3 linked regions of the Oharaeibacter diazotrophicus genome follow. The protein of the gene in region 1 binds, or shares a complex with, the protein of each later gene. Links are inferred from orthologs where the notes say so. Each region holds a gene or a part of one and is shown in the gene's direction. Other genes may lie near its edges.

Region 1 (3,359 bases):
GGCGCGGACCGTGCCGGCGGTGACGGGTCTCGTCGAGGAGCTCGCGGCCGGCGTGCGCGCGGCGTCCCGCGCCGGTTAGGCTTAATACGAGGTGCTTCGAGTAAAATCCTAACGATCGGCTAACATGGCGCGTCTTTCGGGGACTGCGCCATGACCGACGTCAGCCTGACCACCAGGAGCGGCACCGACCGCAGCTACGCGCCCTTCGGCGCGTTCCGCCTCGCGCTCGCGGCGCTGGTGATGCTCCAGCACGTCGCCGCGCAGCTGGCGCCCGCCGCCTTCCTGGACGCGGTCGCGCCCTACGAGTTCGGCTCGACCGCGGTGTTAGTGTTCTTCGTGCTGTCCGGCTACGTCATCGCGGACGCCACGCAGCTGGTCTACGCCCGCCGTCCGGTCGCCTTTCTCGCCAACCGGGCGATGCGGATCCTGCCGAGCTACGCGGTGGCGCTCGCCGTGTTCGGCCTCGCCGCGGCGACGACGCTGGCGCTCGGCGGCGCGGTCTCGGCGGACGGCACCCCGCTCGCCCTCGCCGACCTCGCCGATCCCAGGATCTGGGCGCTCAACCTCGCCGCGGCCCTGCCGGGCGGCGAGCGGCTCGCCGGCGACGCGCCGGTGCCGGCGCTGATCGTGGTGGTTTGGGCGGTGCGCATCGAGATGGCGTTCTACGTCGCCTGGTTCGCGCTGCTGCTCGCCGCCAGGATCGCCCGGATCGACTTCGACCGCCTGCTGACGTGGGCCGGTGTCGCCCTGCTCGCGGCGAGCCTCGTCGCCTTCGAGCGCACCGCCGGTTCGACGCCGGCCTTCGTGCCCTTCTTCGTGCTCGGCGTGACGCTGCAGCGGCTCGCCGGCCGCAGCGCCGCCGCCGACCGGCTCGTCACGCTCGGACTGGTGGCGATCGCCACCGCGGCGATGGCGCTGTCGACCGCCCGGATCGCCGACCTGCCGCCGACGATCGGCGACACCGGGCACTTCCGCGACGGTCCGGCCCAGGTCGCCCTGTTCGGCGGGCTGGTGATCCTGATGTTCGCGCTCGCCACGATCCGCCTGCCGGGCCGCTCGGCGGCAGCGGCGCTCGACCGCCGGATCGGCGAGCAGACCTATCCGCTCTACCTCAACCACGACACCGCGCTCATGATGGTCGGCGCGGTGCTCGGCGCGGGCGTGTTCGCCTCGCTCCTCGGCGCCATCGCCGGCCTCGTGCTCTCCGTGGGGGTCGCGCGCCTGACCGAGCCGGTGATCGGGCTCGCCCGCGACCGCATCCGGGGCCGCCGCCTCGCCTGAGCCCCGCCTTCGTTTGGCCGCGGGCTTGTGCTAGGAACGCACCATCCCATCTCTCGGGACGATCGCACGCGCCCCTTGTTCCCCGTGACGGCGCCGCGGCTCCCGAAGTCGAGAGACAACGCCCCGTGAACTGGATCAACAACGTCGTCCGCCCCAAGATCCGCTCGCTCTGGAACACCAAGCGGGAGGTTCCGGAGAATCTCTGGGTCAAGTGCCCCGAGACCGGCGAGATGGTGTTCCACCGCGACCTCGAGGCAAACATGTGGGTGGTGCCGAATTCCGGCTACCACATGCGGATGCCGGCGGACCGGCGCCTGCAGGCGCTGTTCGACGACGGCGCCTACGAGACGATCGCCCTGCCTTCCGTGACGCCCGACCCGCTGAAGTTCCGCGACGAGAAGCGCTACGTCGACCGCCTGCGCGACGCCCGCGCCAAGACCGGCCGCGACGACGCGGTGATCGTCGGTGCCGGCCGGCTCGAGACGATGCCGCTGGTCGCCGCCGTGCAGGATTTCGAGTTCATGGGCGGTTCGCTCGGCATGGCCGCCGGCGAGGCGATCGTGCGCGGCATGGAGGAGGCGGTCGCCCGCAAGACCCCCTTCGTGATGTTCTCCGCCTCCGGCGGCGCGCGCATGCAGGAGGGCATCCTGTCGCTGATGCAGATGCCGCGCACCACGGTGGCGATCGAGATGCTGCGCGACGCCGGCCTGCCCTATCTGGTCGTGCTGACCAACCCGACCACCGGCGGCGTCACCGCCTCCTACGCCATGCTCGGCGACGTCCACATCGCCGAGCCCGGTGCGCTGATCGGCTTCGCCGGCCCGCGCGTGATCGAGCAGACCATCCGCGAGAAGCTGCCCGAGGGCTTCCAGCGCTCGGAATACCTGCTCGCCCACGGCATGGTCGACATGGTGGTTCACCGGCACGCCCTGCGCGAGACGATCGCGCGGCTGCTGCGCACCCTCACCCACGCCCCGGCCGTCGCCGCCCCGGCCGCCCACGCGACGACGCCCGCGCTCGCCGCGGAGTGACCGCGACACGACGCCTCCGGCCCGTCGCAGCGGCGATTTCGCCGGTGGCGCGGGCCGCCCGTCTCGGCTAAGAGCCGCGGATCGCCGCGGCCCGGGAGCCCGGCCGCTGGAGTTCCGCCCGCAGCATGTCCGAGACGCTCGCCATCATCGACCGCCTGTCGGCCCGCTGGCCGAAGGGCTTCGACCTGACGCTCGGCCGGATCGAGCGGCTGCTGGCCGCGCTCGGCAATCCCGAGCGGCGGGTGCCGCCGGTGTTCCACGTCGCCGGCACCAACGGCAAGGGCTCCACGGTCGCCTTCCTCCGGGCGATGCTGGAGGCGGCCGGATACCGGGTCCACACCGACACCTCGCCGCATCTCGTCACCTTCAACGAGCGCTTCCGCCTCGCCGAGGCGCCCGGCGTCAGCCGGATCGTCGACGACGCCCGGCTGACCGACGCGCTGGCGCGGGTGGAGAAGGCCAACGGCGACGAGCCGATCACCCTGTTCGAGCTGCTGACCGCCGCCGGCTTCCTGCTGTTCGCCGAGGTGCCCGCCGACATCCTGCTGCTCGAGGTCGGCCTCGGAGGCCGGTTCGACAGCACCAACGTGATCGACGCGCCGCTGGTCTCGGTGGTGACCGCGATTTCGCTCGACCACCAGACCTTCCTCGGCGACACCGTCGAGAAGATCGCCTTCGAGAAGGCCGGCATCTTCAAGCGCGGCCGGCCCGCCGTGGTGCAGCCGCCGTCGGATCCGGTCCGCGCCGTGTTCGAGGACGTCGCCCGCCGGGTCGGCGCCGGGCCGCTGCTGATCGGTGGCCAGGACTGGACCGCCTACGAGGAGCGCGGCCGGCTGGTGTTCCAGGACGACGACGGCCTCCTCGACCTGCCGCGGCCGCGGCTGCCCGGCCGTCACCAGATCCAGAACGCCGGCGGCGCCGTCGCCGCGCTCCGGGCGAGCGGGCTCGACGTGCCGGTGGCGGCGATCGAGCGCGGCCTCGAGACGGTGGACTGGCCGGCGCGCCTGCAGCGGCTCGGCCATGGCCGGCTGGTCGACGCGGCGCCGA
Region 2 (3,097 bases), 320 kb from region 1 along the record:
GCCTTCGTGGCGGACCTTTCCGCCCGCGGCCTCGCCCGTACCACCCAGGCGCGGCGGCTGTCGGCGGTGCGCCAGCTGCACAAGTTCCTGTTCGCCGAGGGGCGCCGGTCCGACGACCCGACCACCACCGTCGACCGGCCGAAGCCGGCGCGGCCGCTGCCGAAGGTGCTGTCGATGGACGAGGTCGGGCGGATGCTCGACACCGCCGCCCTCCTCGCCGCCGCCGACACCGAGAAGCCGCGCGACAAGCTGCGCACGCTGCGCTTCTCGGCGATGATGGAGGTGCTCTACGCCTCGGGCCTGCGCGTGTCCGAGCTCGTCGGCCTGCCCGCGGCGGCGGTGCGCGCCGACACCCGCGCGATGACGGTGCGCGGCAAGGGCGGCAAGGAACGGCTGGTGCCGCTCGGCGCCCGCGGCCGCGAGGCGGTGCTCGCCTATCGCGCGGCGCTGAAGGCGGCCGGCGGGGCGGGCGGGCGCCACCTGTTCCCGGCCGAGAGCGAGAGCGGCCACGTCACCCGGCAGGCCTTCGCGCGCGAACTGAAGGCCTTCGCCGCCGGGCTCGGCATCGCGCCGGCCAAGGTGTCGCCGCACGTCGTCCGCCACGCCTTCGCCAGCCACCTGCTCTCCAACGGCGCCGATCTCAGGGTGGTGCAGGAGCTGCTCGGCCACGCCGACATCGCGACGACGCAGATCTACACCCACGTGCTCGAGCACCGGCTCGCCGCCCTCGTCGCCGACCACCACCCGTTGTCGGGCGGCTGAGCCCCGCCTTGGATTCGCCGCGATCGCCGTTGACAGGAGCGAGCGTCGCGGCCAGTGTGCGCCGCCGTCGCTTCGCCCATCGCGAGCCGCCCGCCCCACGACGCCGGGGGCCCGACGAGAGAACCGGATGCGCAGCTACCTCGAATTCGAAAAGCCGGTGGCGGACCTCGACGGCAAGGTCCAGGAGTTGAAGGCGCTCGGCCAGTCCGGCGACGCCGTGGCGATCGGCGACGACATCGCCAAGCTCGAGGCCAAGGCCGCCCAGGCGCTGGCCGACCTCTACGCCAAGCTGACGCCCTGGCAGAAGACCCTGGTCGCCCGCCATCCCGACCGGCCGCACGCCGCCGACTACATCGGCAGCCTGATCGATGACTGGACCCCGCTCGCCGGCGACCGCACCTTCGGCGAGGACGAGGCGATCCTGGCGGGCCTCGGCCGCTTCCGCGGCCGCCCGGTCGCGGTGCTCGGCCAGGAAAAGGGTCACGACACCCAGACCCGCATCAAGCACAATTTCGGCATGGCCCGGCCCGAGGGCTACCGCAAGGCGGTCCGCGTCATGGACCTCGCCGAGCGCTTCCGCCTGCCGGTGATCGCCTTCGTCGACACCGCCGGCGCCTATCCGGGCATCGGCGCCGAGGAGCGCGGCCAGGCCGAGGCGATCGCGCGCTCGACCCAGGCGTGCCTGCGCCTCGGCCAGCCCAACGTCGCGCTGGTGATCGGCGAGGGCGGCTCGGGCGGCGCGATCGCGATCGCCACCGCCAACCGGGCCTACATGCTCGAGCACGCCATCTACAGCGTGATCTCGCCCGAGGGCGCGGCCTCGATCCTGTGGAAGGACAGCGCCCGTGCCCAGGACGCCGCCACCGGCATGAAGATCACCGCGCAGGACCTGCAGCGGCTCGGCATCGTCGACGGCGTCGTCAAGGAGCCGGTCGGCGGCGCCCACCGCGACCCCGCCGCCGTGATGAAGGCGGCCGGCGACACCATCGAGGCCGGCCTCGCCGAGTTCGACCCGCTGACCCCGGCCGAGGTGCGCAAGGCCCGGCGCGACAAGTTCCTGGCGATCGGGCGCGACCTGAAGCTCTGACGCTCCCGTCGTGGTAACCTTTCGGTAACCGTATCCCCCGAGGATGCGGGTCGGATGCCGGCCCGGGGCCGGCGGTGGTCCAGGGCGCGGGGGGGCGTCCCACATCGACGGCGAACCGACGCATGCGCGCTCTCCTCGGCAAGATCCTCTCGGGCAAGCCCTTCTCCGGCAAGGCCGCCATCGGCCGGCTGCCACGCCTCGTCGGCGCGCTGGTCGTCGCCGCGACGCTGGCGGGCTGTCAGGCCGACGAACTCGGCTACGGCCCCAAGGCCTCCCGTCCGCTCGGGCCGAAGATGAACGAGGCGATGAGCCGGCTCGGCATCGCGTCCGACGCGCCGGTGCTGATGCGGATCTTCAAGGAGGAGAGCAAGTTCGAGGTCTGGCGCAAGGACCGGACCGGACGCTACGCCCTGCTCGCCACCTATGACATCTGCAAGTGGTCGGGCCGGCTCGGGCCGAAGATCAAGGAGGGCGACCGTCAGGCGCCGGAGGGCTACTACACCATCACCCCCGGCCTGATGAACCCGAACTCGGCCTATCACCTCTCCTTCAACACCGGATTCCCCAACGCCTACGACCGCGCCAACGGGCGCACCGGCTCGGCGCTGATGGTGCACGGCGCCTGTTCGTCGCGCGGCTGCTACGCCATGACCGACGCGCAGATCCAGGAGATCTACACCCTGGCGCGGGACGCCTTCCGCGGCGGCCAGAAGGCGTTCCAGCTGCAGGCCTATCCCTTCCGCATGACCGCCGAGAACATGGCGCGGCACTGGGACGACCCCAACATGCCGTTCTGGCGCATGCTCAAGGAGGGCTACGATACCTTCGAGCTGACGCGCCAGGAGCCGCGGGTCGACGTCTGCGGCCGCAAGTACGTCTTCAACGCCACCGCCAAGGCGGCGCTGAACCCGGCCGCGGCCTGCCCCGAACTGGTCAAGCCGCCGGAACTGGTGGCGGCGCTCACCGCCAAGGCCAAGGCCGACGACGACAAGGCGGTGGTGATGGCCGCCCGCTTCCGCACCGAGCGGGAGGCCGAGGAGCGCCGCCAGATCCTGATCGCCCAGAACGTCGAGGCCGAGCGCCGCCGCGCCGAGGAGGCGCGGATCGCCGCCCTGCAGCCGCGCGGCGACGGCGGCAAGCTGATCACCGCGCTGGTCGACACCGTGCGCAGCGCCGCCACCAGCGTCGGCAACGTCGCCGGCGTCGGCGGCGAGCCGACGGCCACCGGCACCCTGGTCGCGACCGCAC
Region 3 (3,065 bases), on another replicon or contig:
GCTTCCCGCGTCGCCATCGCGGTCAACCTCGTGGCACCCGAGAAATACGCCGCGTTCCACAAGGAGCTGCTGGGCGGCAAGGGCCACGCCGACGGGAAGCGCGCGCTCCAGGTGGTCGACGACCTCGGACTCGACCGCGCTGCGGTCGAGAAGGCGATGACGGACCCCGAGGTCGGCAACACCCTCGACGAGGTCTACGCCATGGCGAACAAGCTCGGACTCTCCGGCACGCCGACCTACGTGATCGGCGACGAGGTGGTGTTCGGCGCCGTCGGCGTCGACGACCTGCGCGTCAAGGTCGACGCGATGCGCAGCTGCGGCAAGGCCAGCTGCTGAGGGCGAGTGCGCCCCCGGTTGCCACCAACGTCGATCTTTCCCTCCGCCGCAGGCCGCGCGAACCTCTCGCGCGGCCGCTTCGTTTCCGGCCCGACGGCGGTCGATCCGGCCTCCCTCGCCGCGCGATCGGCACCGTCGCCCCCGTCCGCGCGCGGTCCTTTCGCGACGCTCTTTTTTTCGCCGGGGCGAATGCCTATAAGAAGGCCACTCGCGCCGGGCCTCCGGCCGCGAATCCGTACAGGCGCCCCGGAAACTCGGCTGCCCTGGGAACACAGAGTGGCGCGCGACCTCCTCGTCCTCAACGGCCCCAACCTCAATCTGCTCGGCACCCGCGAGCCCGCCGTCTACGGCGCCGGCACGCTCGCCGACGTCGAGGCGGCCTGCCGGGCGCGGGCCGAGGCCGCGGGCTTCGACGGTTTCGAGTTCCGGCAGACCAACCACGAGGGCGTGCTCGTCGACTGGATCCACGAGGCCGGCCGCCGCGGCGCCGGTGTCGTGCTCAACGCCGGCGCCTACACCCACACCTCGGTGGCGCTGCACGACGCCATCAAGGGCTCGGGCGCGCGCGTGATCGAGGTGCACATCTCGAACGTCCACGCCCGCGAGAGTTTCCGCCACCATTCCTTCATCTCGCCGGTCGCGGCGGGGGTGATCGTCGGCCTCGGGCCGCTCGGCTACCTCCTCGCCATCGACGCGCTCGCCGAGGAGGCCAAGCGATGACCGGCCGGCCCAAAGACGAATCCTCCATGTCCCAGAAGCCCTTCGACTACGACCTCATCCGCCAGCTCGCCGTCATCCTCGACGAGACGGACCTGACGGAGATCGAGGTCGAGCACGACAAGCTGAAGATCCGCGTCGCCCGCCAGCCGGCGCCCGCGGCCCCCGCGCAGTTCGCCATGCCGGCGCCCGGCCCCTGGCCGTTCCCGCCGATGGCCGCCCCGGCCGCCGCGGCTCCGGCTGCGCCCGCCGCCGCCGCCGCGCCGGTCGTTGCCGAGACCAAGGCGCTCGACCCCGCCAACCACCCGGGCACGCTGGCGTCCCCGATGGTCGGCACCGCCTACCGCGCGCCCGAGCCCGGCGCCAAGTCCTTCGTCGAGGTCGGCGACAGCGTCCGCGAGGGCCAGACCGTGCTGATCGTCGAGGCGATGAAGCACATGAACCAGATCGCCGCGCCGCGGTCGGGCAAGGTGACCGCGATCTTCGTCGAGAGCGGTCAGCCGGTCGAATACGGCGAGCCGCTCCTCATCATCGAGTGACGCCGACGGCGGCGAGCGGCGCCCGGACGGGCCGCCGCCATCCGCCGCCTCCCCCGGGTCCCGCCCCCCGCGGGATCCCGCGCCCCATTTCGAGTGGAGCCTCGATGTTCAACAAGATCCTCATCGCCAACCGCGGGGAGATCGCGCTCAGGGTCCTGCGCGCCTGCAAGGAACTCGGCATCGAGACGGTGGCCGTGCACTCCACCGCCGACGCCAACGCCATGCACGTCCGCCTCGCCGACGAGAGCGTCTGCATCGGCCCGCCCCCGGCCCGCGACAGCTACCTCAACATCCCGCAGCTGCTCGCCGCCTGCGAGATCACCGGCGCGGAGGCCGTGCACCCCGGCTACGGCTTCCTCTCGGAGAACGCCCGCTTCGCCGAGATCCTGACTGCCCACGGCATCGCCTTCATCGGGCCGACCGCCGAGCACATCCGCATCATGGGCGACAAGATCGAGGCCAAGGCGACCGCCCGCCGCCTCGGCATCCCCGTGGTGCCCGGCTCCGACGGCGCCGTCACCACCGACGAGGACGCCCTCCGGATCGCCGCCGACATCGGCTATCCCGTGCTGGTCAAGGCCGCCGCCGGCGGCGGTGGCCGCGGCATGCGCGTCGCCATGAACGAGGCCGAGATGTCCTCGGCGCTGTCGGCCGCGCGCTCGGAGGCCAAGAACGCCTTCGGCGACGACGCCGTCTACATCGAGAAATATCTCCTGAAGCCGCGCCACATCGAGGTGCAGGTGCTCGGCGACGGCCAGGGCAACGCCATCCACCTCGGCGAACGCGACTGCTCGCTGCAGCGCCGTCACCAGAAGGTCTGGGAAGAGGCGCTGTCGCCGGCGCTGAACCAGGAGCAGCGCGACAAGATCGGCGGCATCGTCGCGAACGCCATGGCCGAGCTGAAATACGCCGGCGTCGGCACGATCGAGTTCCTCTACGAGGACGGCGAGTTCTACTTCATCGAGATGAACACGCGTCTGCAGGTCGAGCATCCGGTCACCGAGATGATCACCGGCATCGACCTCGTCAACGAGCAGATCAAGGTCGCCTCGGGCGCGGCGCTGACGCTGAGGCAGTCGGACGTGACCTTCAACGGCCACGCCATCGAGTGCCGCATCAACGCCGAGAACCCCGCCACCTTCGCGCCCTCGCCGGGCACGATCACCTACTGGCACCCGCCGGGCGGACTTGGCGTGCGCGTCGATTCGGGCGTCTACCAGGGCTACCGGATCCCGCCGAACTACGACAGCCTGATCGGCAAGCTGATCGTGCACGGCCGCAGCCGCGTGGAGTGCCTGATGCGCCTGCGCCGCTGCCTCGACGAGTTCGTCGTCGACGGCATCCAGTCGACGATCCCGCTGTTCCGCCACCTCGTCGACAACCAGGACATCGCCAACGGGATGTACGACATCCACTGGCTCGAGAAGTGGCTGGCGACCAACCCGTTCGAGGCGTGACACCCCGTCCGGGGAC

Evidence for each region. Proteins that work in one complex are often made in the same cells at the same time.
Region 2: the proteins of accD (region 1) and EDD54_RS13065 are in contact, whole or in part, in a solved structure (PDB 8UXZ), measured with the Escherichia coli proteins. The link is inferred for Oharaeibacter diazotrophicus from one-to-one orthologs.
Region 3: the proteins of accD (region 1) and accB are in contact, whole or in part, in a solved structure (PDB 8UXZ), measured with the Escherichia coli proteins. The link is inferred for Oharaeibacter diazotrophicus from one-to-one orthologs.

The regions. Positions count from the first base shown.
Region 1 is NZ_SNXY01000008.1:470,056-473,414, forward strand. Bases 369-3,359 are described here. They hold accD (acetyl-CoA carboxylase, carboxyltransferase subunit beta), read left to right. Parts: upstream 369-1,406; coding sequence 1,407-2,312; downstream 2,313-3,359. Other genes in these bases: EDD54_RS14470 (acyltransferase family protein), read left to right, coding at 369-1,281; EDD54_RS14480 (bifunctional folylpolyglutamate synthase/dihydrofolate synthase), read left to right, coding at 2,438-3,359. Outside these bases: trpA (tryptophan synthase subunit alpha), read left to right, coding at 1-79; more of EDD54_RS14470, read left to right, coding at 151-368.
Region 2 is NZ_SNXY01000008.1:154,867-157,963, forward strand. Bases 1-2,869 are described here. They hold EDD54_RS13065 (acetyl-CoA carboxylase carboxyltransferase subunit alpha), read left to right. Parts: upstream 1-889; coding sequence 890-1,849; downstream 1,850-2,869. Other genes in these bases: EDD54_RS13060 (site-specific tyrosine recombinase XerD), read left to right, coding at 1-762; EDD54_RS23220 (L,D-transpeptidase family protein), read left to right, coding at 1,972-2,869. In the rest of the region: more of EDD54_RS23220, read left to right, coding at 2,870-3,097. UniProt on the Escherichia coli protein: Component of the acetyl coenzyme A carboxylase (ACC) complex. First, biotin carboxylase catalyzes the carboxylation of biotin on its carrier protein (BCCP) and then the CO(2) group is transferred by the carboxyltransferase to acetyl-CoA to form malonyl-CoA.
Region 3 is NZ_SNXY01000006.1:1,030,225-1,033,289, forward strand. What follows is about bases 1-2,837. They hold accB (acetyl-CoA carboxylase biotin carboxyl carrier protein), read left to right. Parts: upstream 1-1,082; coding sequence 1,083-1,592; downstream 1,593-2,837. Other genes in these bases: EDD54_RS04845 (DsbA family protein), read left to right, coding at 1-336; aroQ (type II 3-dehydroquinate dehydratase), read left to right, coding at 613-1,056; accC (acetyl-CoA carboxylase biotin carboxylase subunit), read left to right, coding at 1,697-2,837. Outside these bases: more of accC, read left to right, coding at 2,838-3,049. UniProt on the Escherichia coli protein: This protein is a component of the acetyl coenzyme A carboxylase complex; first, biotin carboxylase catalyzes the carboxylation of the carrier protein and then the transcarboxylase transfers the carboxyl group to form malonyl-CoA.